One region of the Rossellomorea sp. ABR4_004 genome, then DNA from elsewhere that is predicted to be linked to it. Evidence: a T-box and tRNA genes for the amino acid it is inferred to sense, from the RefSeq annotation. Region 1 holds a T-box; the other regions hold tRNA genes.

Region 1 (4,155 bases):
AGAAGAAGAGAAACTGAAGGCTGCACGGATCATGGAGCGGATTAAATACCTGTCCCAGCCCGTGTTGATCGATGGAAGGAATAGAAGAGATTAGAATAAAGTCAAAAAAGGGTAGGTTCATTTGCTTAGCGAATGAACCTTCCTTTTTGCTATGTTGAAATTATCTTATACATGAGTATGCTGAAAACCATTGCTGCTATTTTTAAAATGTATCTCATCACATATCTATAATAGGAGAGTCTATTCGGTCATTATGCAGGCGGTATATAAAAGCATAGAGTGGATTGTAGCGGAAGGCACTTGACTCCTGCGGGAATAGCGGGGCAGTTCGAAAAGCGGAGGGGCTCTGCTCAGGGGCGACAAGCATAAGACGAGTCTGTCGGAAAGGCGCTCTTTGCCTTTTTGGCAGACTTGGCTTATGACCTCGAGCCCCTAAGCCCCGTAGCTGGACAGGTGAGACCCCGGAGGCGCAGCCGAGGAGGCTCACCGCCCGCCCCGCGGAAAGCAAGTGCCTGGAGCGAAAAGGAACGGTCCATGTTGTTACACATCATTCATCACCCACTACTCCCTTCTTGTGACAGGCAAAAAGTTTGATAAGAGACAATTAAATTCCCTCATCAACTTCTAAATGATACAAGCCTCCCATATATATAAATCAGGGATTTGGGTTTAAGGAGGCGAGAAAGTTTGATTGAATTTATTTTCAAGCAAAAAAATGATGCGTTAAAGCTTCAAGAACACCTCAATAAAGAGTTCATCCAATCATGGTTCCATGAAACGCTCTTTCAACATACAACTCACTATAATCTGACGATAGAGGTTTCCCCTTTCTTCAAGGAAAAAGAAAAGCTGTTCAACGGGGTTTCCCACTTTGTCTTAAATGATAAATGCATGGACTGGTCCGAATCAGCCCTGAAAGAAAATTACTTCTATGAAGATATTGATGAAATCAATCAAATATTAGAGATCGTATCAGAGATAAGAATGGGTGAACGACCTGAATTGATGGAGTTGATCGGTGAATGGGACGAGGCCGAATACGTCCACGGCAGCCTGGAGCTTTTGTTGGAAGGGAAGGCCCCCATATCATTCGACTCTTTCAGCAAATTCAGGCTGAAAAAGCTTCAGGAGAGACTGCTCCTCATGCTGGATCTTGCTATCGATGAATATAAGATGGAGCAGGAATATCAAATGTTTGTCCATATGCTGCGGGAGTATCTGGCATCAAAGGAGCAGAAAATGCGCACGATCCATCTGTATTCGACTGGCTACGGCTTTCGTTTCTTTGATGAAGACATGAAAGAGGTGACAAGGCAGGAATTGACGAAGGCAATTGATAAACGCCTTCTGACGAATCACCCGTTATACGTTGATTCATACACCATTGCTCCGTTATTATCCCTTGCACCGGAGAAGATACTCGTTTACGGAAATGGGGACCATCAATTGCTCAGGACGCTTCAGAATATTTTTGAAGAACGGATCGATCTTTTGCCGATGAGTTATTTCCCTGATACACTTCTCTATCCCTCTTGGGATATCGCGAATGAATAGGCTGCTTATTTTATGGAATGCTCTTGCTTTTCAAAACATAACCGATTATAATACCTACATAATAAGTCAATAAATAAAGGTTATGATGAGGACAACAATATTCCTATTCCATTCACAGAGAGGGAAGTCTCTTGGCTGCAAGCTTCCTAATTCGTTAGTGATATTTACCACCTCGGAACTTCAATTATGAACTGGATCTTGACGGATTCACAGTAGTGATTGACGGCTAAATGTCGTTATTCGTTTTCAATGAAGTCATTGTCTGTATGTTTACGCACAATGAGAAGTTGGGTGGAACCACGAGTTTATTTATTAACCTCGTCCCTTCAAACGTGAAGGGGCGGGGTTTTTTTATGTTTTATAGAGATAATTTAAGGAGTGAAATCACATGTCAGAAGTAGTGAAAATCCAGTTCCCTGATGGAAATGTCAAGGAGTTTCCTAAAGGGACGACAACAGAAGAAATTGCTGCGTCCATCAGTCCCGGACTGAAGAAGAAGGCGCTCGCTGGTAAGATAAATAATGTATTAATCGACTTGCGTACAGGGATTCAAGAGGATGGGGCGATTGAAATCGTTACACCTCCAGGAGAAGATGCACTGGAAATTCTTCGTCACAGCACAGCCCATTTAATGGCACAGGCCATTAAACGCCTATATCCTGAAACAAAACTTGGGATCGGTCCGGTCATTGAAGGCGGATTCTATTATGATATTGATTCCGAGCACACGTTCACTCCGGAAGATCTTCCACTCATCGAGAAAGAAATGAAGAAAATCACTGGAGAAAACTTAGAAGTTGTCCGTAAAGAAGTAAGCCGCGACGAAGCTCAGAAAATGTATGAAGAAGTCGGTGACGAGTATAAGCTTGAGTTACTTGAGGCGATTCCTGAAGGAGAACAAGTTTCCATTTACGAGCAAGGAGAATTCTTCGATTTATGTCGTGGAATCCACATCCCTTCCACTAATAAAATTAAAGAATTCAAGCTGTTAAGCATCGCCGGGGCATACTGGCGCGGGAACAGCGATAATAAAATGCTTCAACGAATCTACGGTACAGCCTTCTTCAAGAAAGAAGACCTGGAAGAGCATCTGCGTCTTTTAGAAGAAGCGAAAGAGCGTGACCACCGTAAAATCGGTAAAGAATTGAATCTATTCATGAACTCGCAAAAAGTGGGACAAGGACTGCCGATGTGGCTGCCTAAAGGTGCCACGATCCGTCGTATCATCGAGAGGTATATCGTTGATAAAGAAGAGCGCTTAGGCTATGATCACGTATACACACCTGTCATGGGAAGCGTTGAGTTATATAAAACAAGCGGTCACTGGGATCATTACCAGGAGAATATGTTCCCGGTCATGGAGATGGATAATGAAGATCTTGTCCTTCGCCCGATGAACTGCCCTCATCATATGATGATTTACAAAAACGGCATTCACAGCTATCGTGAGCTACCTATCCGTATCGCTGAGCTTGGTCTGATGCACCGTTATGAATTATCAGGAGCACTATCAGGACTTCAACGTGTACGTGGTATGACTCTGAACGATGCTCATATCTTTGTCCGTCCCGATCAAATCAAGGAAGAATTCAAGCGTGTCGTGCGCCTGGTTCAGGAAGTATACAAAGACTTTGATCTGAAGGACTATTCCTTCCGTCTGTCTTATCGTGATCCTGAGGATACGGAGAAGTACTTTGATGATGATGAGATGTGGAACCGTGCACAAGGTATGATCAAGGAAGCGATGGATGAACTGGACGTCGAGTACTTTGAAGCAGAAGGGGAAGCGGCATTCTACGGCCCTAAACTGGACGTTCAAGTGAAAACGGCCCTTGGTAAGGAAGAAACTCTATCAACGGTTCAACTGGATTTCCTACTACCGGAGCGTTTTGACTTAACATATGTAGGGGAAGACGGGAAGCAGCATCGTCCGGTAGTCATTCATCGTGGTGTCGTATCCACAATGGAACGCTTCGTGGCATTCCTGATTGAAGAATACAAAGGGGCATTCCCGACATGGCTCGCTCCAACGCAGGTTCAGGTGATTCCGGTTTCCCCGGATGTTCACTTCGACTATGCGAAAGAAGTGAAAGAAAAGCTTCAGGCTGAAGGGCTGCGTGTGGACATCGATGACCGTAATGAAAAGATCGGTTATAAGATCCGTGAAGCACAGATGAGTAAGGTTCCTTACATGCTTGTAGTGGGAGACAACGAAATCAAGGAAACGGCTGTAAACGTCCGTAAATACGGAGAGCAAAAATCAGAAACGATTTCCCTTGATGAGTTCATCGGCCATATCACAAAAGAAGCGAAACGCTAAATAAGGAAGAGGGACGGACCTTGCTCCAAGGTCCGTCCCTCCTGCATAAATTTCAAAAAAACTATTGCACTCTCCTAAGATGTCTGATATTATGAAATACGTTGTGATATTAAATGATTATTTGACAGCGGTATTGTCATGTGATATATTATCTAAGGTGAATTGAATACAGTTTGGTACAAGTAGAAGCTACCCGCTTCTCACCTGAATAACGCGTTCGTGCTGTTTACAGGTATGTGATTGACTATTAAAGCCATTTATATATGCTTAATAATCAGGTG
Region 2 (4,155 bases), 370 kb from region 1:
GTTACCGCCGTGAAAGGGCGGTGTCTTAACCGCTTGACCAATGGGCCATAATATGGCGGAGAAGGAGGGATTTGAACCCTCGCGCCGGTTGCCCGACCTACACCCTTAGCAGGGGCGCCTCTTCAGCCACTTGAGTACTTCCCCATATGATTGGCTCCGCAGGCAAGATTCGAACTTGCGACCGATCGGTTAACAGCCGATAGCTCTACCACTGAGCTACTGCGGAATAATGAAATGGTGGGCCTAAGTGGACTCGAACCACCGACCTCACGCTTATCAGGCGTGCGCTCTAACCAGCTGAGCTATAGGCCCATTAAGAGTAATAATTGGAGCGGGTGAAGGGAATCGAACCCTCATCATCAGCTTGGAAGGCTGAGGTTTTACCACTAAACTACACCCGCACGATTTATATAAGAGAATATGGGGCGACTGATGGGAATCGAACCCACGAATGCCTGAACCACAATCAGGTGCGTTAACCACTTCGCCACAATCGCCATAATGTCTTCAAATAGAAAATGGTGGCTCAGGACGGAATCGAACCGCCGACACATGGATTTTCAGTCCATTGCTCTACCAACTGAGCTACTGAGCCTTACTTGAAGTAAAGTATTCAATTATGAACCATCATCTTATAAAAAGAAAATGGCGGTCCGGACGGGACTCGAACCCGCGACCTCCTGCGTGACAGGCAGGCATTCTAACCAACTGAACTACCGGACCAAAGCTTTTTGCGTAAGCAAAATAGGTTTCATTACCTTGACGTTAGTCAAAATAACTATCCATGCGTGACTCATAAAGGATTATTGATAACCCTTTATAAAACCGAGTCAAAAATGGTATTGCGGGGACAGGATTTGAACCTGCGACCTTCGGGTTATGAGCCCGACGAGCTACCGAACTGCTCCACCCCGCGACGATATAAGATTTAAAGAGAAAATGGAGGAGGAAAGGGGATTCGAACCCCTGCGGGCTTTGACACCCCTGTCGGTTTTCAAGACCGATCCCTTCAGCCGGACTTGGGTATTCCTCCGTATTGAAATGGTACTTGGTGGACCTTGTAGGACTCGAACCTACGACCGGACGGTTATGAGCCGTCTGCTCTAACCAACTGAGCTAAAGGTCCCTATTGGTAGCGGCGGAGGGGATCGAACCCCCGACCTCACGGGTATGAACCGTACGCTCTAGCCAGCTGAGCTACACCGCCAAGATACATTTTTTATCAAATTAATTGATAGATGATTTCTCGAAAATCAATGTTGATTCTGCTTTCACAGAAAAATTGGTGGAGCCTAGCGGGATCGAACCGCTGACCTCCTGCGTGCAAAGCAGGCGCTCTCCCAGCTGAGCTAAGGCCCCAAGAAGTGGTCGGGAAGACAGGATTCGAACCTGCGACCCCTTGGTCCCAAACCAAGTGCTCTACCAAGCTGAGCTACTTCCCGATAATATGGCGCGCCCGAGAGGAGTCGAACCCCTAACCTTTTGATCCGTAGTCAAACGCTCTATCCAATTGAGCTACGGGCGCATAATTTTATTATTTTTCCTTATCTGCTGGTGCAAATCAAGGAAAGATTTTTTGCTAGCGCAAAAATCTTTGGTGCCGAGGACCGGAATCGAACCGGTACGGTAGTCACCTACCGCAGGATTTTAAGTCCTGTGCGTCTGCCAGTTCCGCCACCCCGGCATAAAATCTTCTGGAGCGGAAGACGGGATTCGAACCCGCGACCCCCACCTTGGCAAGGTGGTGTTCTACCACTGAACTACTTCCGCAAAATGAATGGTGCGGGTGAAGGGACTTGAACCCCCACGCCTTGCGGCGCCAGATCCTAAGTCTGGTGCGTCTGCCAATTCCGCCACACCCGCATGATATAAATGGTAAGATATTTTGCTGTGCAAAAATCTTTGGTGAGCCATGAAGGACTCGAACCTTCGACCCTCTGATTAAAAGTCAGATGCTCTACCAACTGAGCTAATGGCTCATCTTAATAAAGATGATATTAAGACCAAAATGGTGCCGGCAAGAGGACTTGAACCCCCAACCTACTGATTACAAGTCAGTTGCTCTACCAGTTGAGCTACACCGGCATGTATGATTGGTTTTCATATAAGAAAATTTAAGGAGAGATATTTTGTTGACGCAAAAATAAAATGAAGTTTATTTTACTTTCGTAAAAAAACTTGGTGGAGGATGACGGGATCGAACCGCCGACCCTCTGCTTGTAAGGCAGATGCTCTCCCAGCTGAGCTAATCCTCCAAAATATAAAGCCTGGCGACGTCCTACTCTCACAGGGGGAGATCCCCCAACTACCATCGGCGCTGAAGAGCTTAACTTCCGTGTTCGGCATGGGAACGGGTGTGACCTCTTCGCCATTGTCACCAGACTATTTCTTGTCTCTTTTTTAAGGACAAGTATTATTATATCGTGTAGATATAATTTTTCAAGGCTTTTTTATATTTTCGTATAAAATTTATTCCCTGAAAACTAGATAAAGAATTGATGTCAAGAAAGCCGAATATCGACCAATTGTTGCACCTACTTCTTCAAGCAGATACCATTCCAGCTCCGGCGGCTAGAGACTCGAGGTCATTTCAGTTCAATCAGCTGAGGGTAAAAGGCACCCTCTTCTGATTGCCCAGAAATGCTTGTCGTCTCTGTTCAAGCCGCCTCCGCTTTATAGTGTGGTTAAGTCCTCGATCGATTAGTATCAGTCAACTCCACATGTCGCCATGCTTCCATCTCTGACCTATCTACCTAGTCATCTTCTAGGGATCTTACTCACATACGTGATGGGAAATCTCATCTCGAGGGGGGCTTCATGCTTAGATGCTTTCAGCACTTATCCCTTCCGCACATAGCTACCCAGCGATGCCTTTGGCAAGACAACTGGTACACCAGCGGTGCGTCCATCCCGGTCCTCTCGTACTAAGGACAGCTCCTCTCAAATTTCCTGCGCCCACGACGGATAGGGACCGAACTGTCTCACGACGTTCTGAACCCAGCTCGCGTACCGCTTTAATGGGCGAACAGCCCAACCCTTGGGACCGACTACAGCCCCAGGATGCGATGAGCCGACATCGAGGTGCCAAACCTCCCCGTCGATGTGGACTCTTGGGGGAGATAAGCCTGTTATCCCCGGGGTAGCTTTTATCCGTTGAGCGATGGCCCTTCCATGCGGAACCACCGGATCACTAAGCCCGACTTTCGTCCCTGCTCGACTTGTAGGTCTCGCAGTCAAGCTCCCTTGTGCCTTTACACTCTGCGAATGATTTCCAACCATTCTGAGGGAACCTTTGGGCGCCTCCGTTACTCTTTAGGAGGCGACCGCCCCAGTCAAACTGCCCACCTGACACTGTCTCCCACCCCGATAAGGGGCGCGGGTTAGAATTTCAATACAGCCAGGGTAGTATCCCACCGATGCCTCCACCGAAGCTGGCGCTCCGGCTTCCAAGGCTCCTACCTATCCTGTACAAGCTGTACCAAAATTCAATATCAGGCTACAGTAAAGCTCCACGGGGTCTTTCCGTCCTGTCGCGGGTAACCTGCATCTTCACAGGTACTATAATTTCACCGAGTCTCTCGTTGAGACAGTGCCCAGATCGTTACGCCTTTCGTGCGGGTCGGAACTTACCCGACAAGGAATTTCGCTACCTTAGGACCGTTATAGTTACGGCCGCCGTTTACTGGGGCTTCGATTCGCACCTTCGCTTGCGCTAAGCACTCCTCTTAACCTTCCAGCACCGGGCAGGCGTCAGCCCCTATACTTCGCCTTACGGCTTCGCAGAGACCTGTGTTTTTGCTAAACAGTCGCCTGGGCCTATTCACTGCGGCTCTCTCGGGCTTGCACCCTACCAGAGCACCCCTTCTCCCGAAGTTACGGGGTCATTTTGCCGAGTTCCTTAACGAGAGTTCTCTCGCTCACCTTAGGATTCTCTCCTCGCCTACCTGTGTCGGTTTGCGGTACGGGCACCTTTTTCCTCGCTAGAGGCTTTTCTTGGCAGTGTGGAATCAGGAACTTCGCTACTATAATTCGCTCGCTATCACAGCTCAGCCTTATGCGATGATGGGATTTGCCTCATCATCAGCCTAACTGCTTAGACGCACATATCCAGCAGTGCGCTTACCCTATCCTCCTGCGTCCCCCCATTGCTCAAAC
Region 3 (4,155 bases), 850 kb from region 1:
AAACTATGCCCCTATATAATAGAGAGTTTTATTTAAAAATGGTGGAGGGGGGCAGATTCGAACTGCCGAACCCGAAGGAGCGGATTTACAGTCCGCCGCGTTTAGCCACTTCGCTACCCCTCCAAATAAAAGAAATACTTAAAGGCTCTTAAGTATAAATGGTGGCTCAGGACGGAATCGAACCGCCGACACATGGATTTTCAGTCCATTGCTCTACCAACTGAGCTACTGAGCCATATTATATAGAAGATTAAATTATCAAATTACCAACTTCTTATTACTAAGTAATTGAAAATGGCGGTCCGGACGGGACTCGAACCCGCGACCTCCTGCGTGACAGGCAGGCATTCTAACCAACTGAACTACCGGACCAAAGCTTTTTGCGTCAGTAAAATAGGTTTCATTACCTCGCGATAGCGAAAATAACTATCCATGCGCGACTCATCAAGAATTAGTAATGGCCTAATCATAAAATGAGTCAAAAATGGTATTGCGGGGACAGGATTTGAACCTGCGACCTTCGGGTTATGAGCCCGACGAGCTACCGAACTGCTCCACCCCGCGACGATATAAATATTGTAAAGGTAAATATGGAGGAGGAAGGGGGATTCGAACCCCCGCGGGCTGTTACACCCCTGTCGGTTTTCAAGACCGATCCCTTCAGCCGGACTTGGGTATTCCTCCGTGTATAATGGACCCTGTAGGACTCGAACCTACGACCGGACGGTTATGAGCCGTCTGCTCTAACCAACTGAGCTAAGGGTCCTTATAATCGTGCGTCATGTATTTAGTAATAGCGGCGGAGGGGATCGAACCCCCGACCTCACGGGTATGAACCGTACGCTCTAGCCAGCTGAGCTACACCGCCACGAAACGTTTACTATTCAATATGAACCTTGATCAAGCAAGATTCAATGAGGTTTGTTTACTCTCGTAAAAAACCTGGTGGAGCCTAGCGGGATCGAACCGCTGACCTCCTGCGTGCAAAGCAGGCGCTCTCCCAGCTGAGCTAAGGCCCCAAATAAGGTGGTCGGGAAGACAGGATTCGAACCTGCGACCCCTTGGTCCCAAACCAAGTGCTCTACCAAGCTGAGCTACTTCCCGAAATATATGGCGCGCCCGAGAGGAGTCGAACCCCTAACCTTTTGATCCGTAGTCAAACGCTCTATCCAATTGAGCTACGGGCGCTAAACAATTCATTAAACACTAAGCAAGGAAAGTTATTTTGCTGAAGCAAAAAACTTTGGTGCCGAGGACCGGAATCGAACCGGTACGGTAGTCACCTACCGCAGGATTTTAAGTCCTGTGCGTCTGCCAGTTCCGCCACCCCGGCAAGTCTGGAGCGGAAGACGGGATTCGAACCCGCGACCCCCACCTTGGCAAGGTGGTGTTCTACCACTGAACTACTTCCGCAAATAAATGGTGCGGGTGAAGGGACTTGAACCCCCACGCCTTGCGGCGCCAGATCCTAAGTCTGGTGCGTCTGCCAATTCCGCCACACCCGCATAAAAAAATTCAGATATTTCGCATTCACGAAAATCTTTGGTGAGCCATGAAGGACTCGAACCTTCGACCCTCTGATTAAAAGTCAGATGCTCTACCAACTGAGCTAATGGCTCATCTTTATTGTAAAAAACCAAATGGTGCCGGCAAGAGGACTTGAACCCCCAACCTACTGATTACAAGTCAGTTGCTCTACCAGTTGAGCTACACCGGCATGTTTAATTTCAGATGAAAACTACTTATTGGGAATCCAGGTCACCAGAGCAGTTCAAGGAAAGATATTTTGCTGACGGGCAAATCAAATGAAGTTTACTTTACTTTCGTAAAGAAACTTGGTGGAGGATGACGGGATCGAACCGCCGACCCTCTGCTTGTAAGGCAGATGCTCTCCCAGCTGAGCTAATCCTCCATATTGGTGACCCATACGGGATTCGAACCCGTGTTACCGCCGTGAAAGGGCGGTGTCTTAACCGCTTGACCAATGGGCCGTATTGTTAAAGCGTCCCGCTTAAGGACATGTATAACTATATCAGCTAATTTCGTAGAAGTCAACTTCTAGTTAACAAAAAAACGAAAACTTTTTTCACGATACTCAGCTTAATATTTTTGTAAGCCGAAAAAGAATATACCACATATTTAAAGTTTATATCAATAGTGAATTTAATAATCTCTCCAATTTTATTATTGATTTCTAATTCATCGTGAAAACTTTTCATAATCCCTCCCCTATTTAGTGAAATTGATCAACTCCCACTAATCTCCTTCCATCATTTCAGTTAATGATAGGCCTTGTTTTCTTTCATCAACATAGATATAGAGCGTTTTAATATCTAACCAACTTTGGGCATTGGAATTTAGAGGGATGATGAAGAATAGTGTAGTTGGAAATTAGTATTTCTCAATAAATTCAAATGTAGATATCCAAAAGAGGTCCGTCCCTTTCGCTTTAAAGTGATAAGGAACGGACTTTCAGGTGTAAGCTTGTTTACACCATCTCTTTGGGAGTTGAATACGATGGTAATAGATTATAAATGGGGTGATGGATTCATGGAGCTTCCAACGATACTGTGCGGGCCGATTGTTCGTCGGGTGGAGACTGCACAAGCTTCTATTTGGATTGCATTGAGCAAGCCGTATGATATTAAAGCAGAGTTATTCAAGATTAAACAAGGGGACCATTCTCATCTTTATGACTATAAAAGAATAGCCTGTGAGACTAAGACGAAAACGGTACAAGCAGGAAAGAACTTATATATAAGTATAATAAACGTATCTCCACATGCCGGATCCTTTCCTACTAATAAATTACTGGGATACAATTTATTGTTTGAAAATAGTGCGGAAACACTGGACCTCGGCAGCTTTGACTTACTTTCCCCCACTCATCCACACTCGATTGTCTACGAAAATCTCGCATACCCAACCTTTTATATGAACGAAGGAAATACATCGAATATTCTATACGGATCCTGTCGAAAGCTTCACGGTGTTGGAACAGATGTATTGGTTCAAGCGGATAAAACCATTGCGTCAACCTTCAATAATGCCGATAGACCATCCTCTCTATTTTTAATGGGAGATCAAATATATGCCGATGATGTAGCAGATCCCCTATTTAAGATCATCACAAGGTTCGGTAAAGAACTGGTGGGACAAGAAGAAGACCTTGGTTCCATTGAACCACGCTTAAAAGAAGATCCTTTTAAGCAGGGACTTAAGCAGATCAATGGCAGGCAATATATGACGGAACACTTTTGCAAATTCACGTCCAGAAAAGCTGCCAATCATCTGTTCAGCTTCAGTGATTATGCAGCCATGTATATTTTGTCGTGGAATCCCTCATTATGGGAACTTGCACACAAGGAAGGAATGTTCGAAACCTTTCAAGAAGCAATGGATAAGAATGAATTCTATTTTGTCTTTAAAGATCCAGAAACCAAGGAGCATAAGTCGGAATATCGACAGCTTCAAGCACGCTATCAAAAGCAGTTGAAAGAACTGACTAAACTGGAAGAAGGTCTATACTCTGTCAGAAGAGTATTAGCCAATACACCGACCTATATGATGTTTGACGACCATGATATAACCGATGATTGGAATCTGACACAGGATTGGAAAAGGGGTGTATGGAACGCTCCATTGGGGAGACATGTCATTAGTAACGGTTTGTCATCCTACTGGCTTTTTCAAAGTTGGGGGAATGAGCCTGATACGTTTACCCATTTCGGTCAAACCATGCAAACCTATTTTGATTCGCTACAACCTGGATCCCTCCCCCACTCCAACTGGATACATTCCCTTTGGAACTATGATTCTTGGCATTATACCGCACCCACTACCCCGAAAGCCGTTTTTCTCGATACCAGAACCCAGCGCGGTTATGTAAATAAACCAAAGCCTGTGAAGGTTGGTACAAGGATAGACGAGGAACGATATAGTCCAAACCTTCTTCATCGAGAGGGGTGGAACCGGATTTCGACTAAACTGGCAGCGTCAGGATGGAACAAAGGAGAATCCCTGATCATGGTATCCCCCTCTCCTCTTTATGGAATTGGATTGATCGATAACTTTCTCCATGACTACATGCTCCCCCTCACGACGTTTGGTTTACCTGTACAAAATAATTTTGATCTAGAAGCCTGGAAGTACAAT

What was found. A T-box is a leader RNA that pairs with one kind of tRNA and senses whether it is charged. The one in region 1 lies ahead of thrS (threonine--tRNA ligase), so its partner is inferred to be a tRNA-Thr.
Region 2: it has a tRNA-Thr gene. The T-box ahead of thrS (threonine--tRNA ligase) is inferred to sense a tRNA for this amino acid. The anticodon was not compared.
Region 3: it has a tRNA-Thr gene. The T-box ahead of thrS (threonine--tRNA ligase) is inferred to sense a tRNA for this amino acid. The anticodon was not compared.

The regions. Positions count from the first base shown of each region.
Region 1 is NZ_JBSWVM010000001.1:1,056,574-1,060,728, reverse strand. It holds gene dnaI (primosomal protein DnaI) at 1-94, shown strand, start outside; gene ACXAF2_RS05710 (putative sporulation protein YtxC) at 688-1,554, shown strand; T-box leader at 1,628-1,883, shown strand; gene thrS (threonine--tRNA ligase) at 1,943-3,874, shown strand; ribosomal protein L20 leader region at 4,049-4,155, shown strand, end outside.
Region 2 is NZ_JBSWVM010000001.1:1,423,603-1,427,757, forward strand. It holds tRNA gene ACXAF2_RS07460 (tRNA-Glu) at 1-47, opposite strand, end outside; tRNA gene ACXAF2_RS07465 (tRNA-Ser) at 54-144, opposite strand; tRNA gene ACXAF2_RS07470 (tRNA-Asn) at 152-226, opposite strand; tRNA gene ACXAF2_RS07475 (tRNA-Ile) at 236-312, opposite strand; tRNA gene ACXAF2_RS07480 (tRNA-Gly) at 328-401, opposite strand; tRNA gene ACXAF2_RS07485 (tRNA-His) at 422-497, opposite strand; tRNA gene ACXAF2_RS07490 (tRNA-Phe) at 520-595, opposite strand; tRNA gene ACXAF2_RS07495 (tRNA-Asp) at 647-723, opposite strand; tRNA gene ACXAF2_RS07500 (tRNA-Met) at 843-916, opposite strand; tRNA gene ACXAF2_RS07505 (tRNA-Ser) at 941-1,033, opposite strand; tRNA gene ACXAF2_RS07510 (tRNA-Ile) at 1,050-1,126, opposite strand; tRNA gene ACXAF2_RS07515 (tRNA-Met) at 1,131-1,207, opposite strand; tRNA gene ACXAF2_RS07520 (tRNA-Ala) at 1,284-1,359, opposite strand; tRNA gene ACXAF2_RS07525 (tRNA-Pro) at 1,366-1,442, opposite strand; tRNA gene ACXAF2_RS07530 (tRNA-Arg) at 1,449-1,525, opposite strand; tRNA gene ACXAF2_RS07535 (tRNA-Leu) at 1,596-1,684, opposite strand; tRNA gene ACXAF2_RS07540 (tRNA-Gly) at 1,696-1,770, opposite strand; tRNA gene ACXAF2_RS07545 (tRNA-Leu) at 1,779-1,863, opposite strand; tRNA gene ACXAF2_RS07550 (tRNA-Lys) at 1,904-1,979, opposite strand; tRNA gene ACXAF2_RS07555 (tRNA-Thr) at 2,010-2,085, opposite strand; tRNA gene ACXAF2_RS07560 (tRNA-Val) at 2,180-2,255, opposite strand; rRNA gene rrf (5S ribosomal RNA) at 2,266-2,382, opposite strand; rRNA gene ACXAF2_RS07570 (23S ribosomal RNA) at 2,681-4,155, opposite strand, start outside.
Region 3 is NZ_JBSWVM010000001.1:1,908,349-1,912,503, forward strand. It holds tRNA gene ACXAF2_RS09780 (tRNA-Trp) at 1-13, opposite strand, end outside; tRNA gene ACXAF2_RS09785 (tRNA-Tyr) at 40-123, opposite strand; tRNA gene ACXAF2_RS09790 (tRNA-Phe) at 160-235, opposite strand; tRNA gene ACXAF2_RS09795 (tRNA-Asp) at 296-372, opposite strand; tRNA gene ACXAF2_RS09800 (tRNA-Met) at 491-564, opposite strand; tRNA gene ACXAF2_RS09805 (tRNA-Ser) at 592-684, opposite strand; tRNA gene ACXAF2_RS09810 (tRNA-Ile) at 693-766, opposite strand; tRNA gene ACXAF2_RS09815 (tRNA-Met) at 795-868, opposite strand; tRNA gene ACXAF2_RS09820 (tRNA-Ala) at 944-1,019, opposite strand; tRNA gene ACXAF2_RS09825 (tRNA-Pro) at 1,028-1,104, opposite strand; tRNA gene ACXAF2_RS09830 (tRNA-Arg) at 1,112-1,188, opposite strand; tRNA gene ACXAF2_RS09835 (tRNA-Leu) at 1,245-1,333, opposite strand; tRNA gene ACXAF2_RS09840 (tRNA-Gly) at 1,339-1,413, opposite strand; tRNA gene ACXAF2_RS09845 (tRNA-Leu) at 1,421-1,505, opposite strand; tRNA gene ACXAF2_RS09850 (tRNA-Lys) at 1,544-1,619, opposite strand; tRNA gene ACXAF2_RS09855 (tRNA-Thr) at 1,642-1,717, opposite strand; tRNA gene ACXAF2_RS09860 (tRNA-Val) at 1,837-1,912, opposite strand; tRNA gene ACXAF2_RS09865 (tRNA-Glu) at 1,917-1,991, opposite strand; gene ACXAF2_RS09870 (metallophosphoesterase family protein) at 2,518-4,155, shown strand, end outside.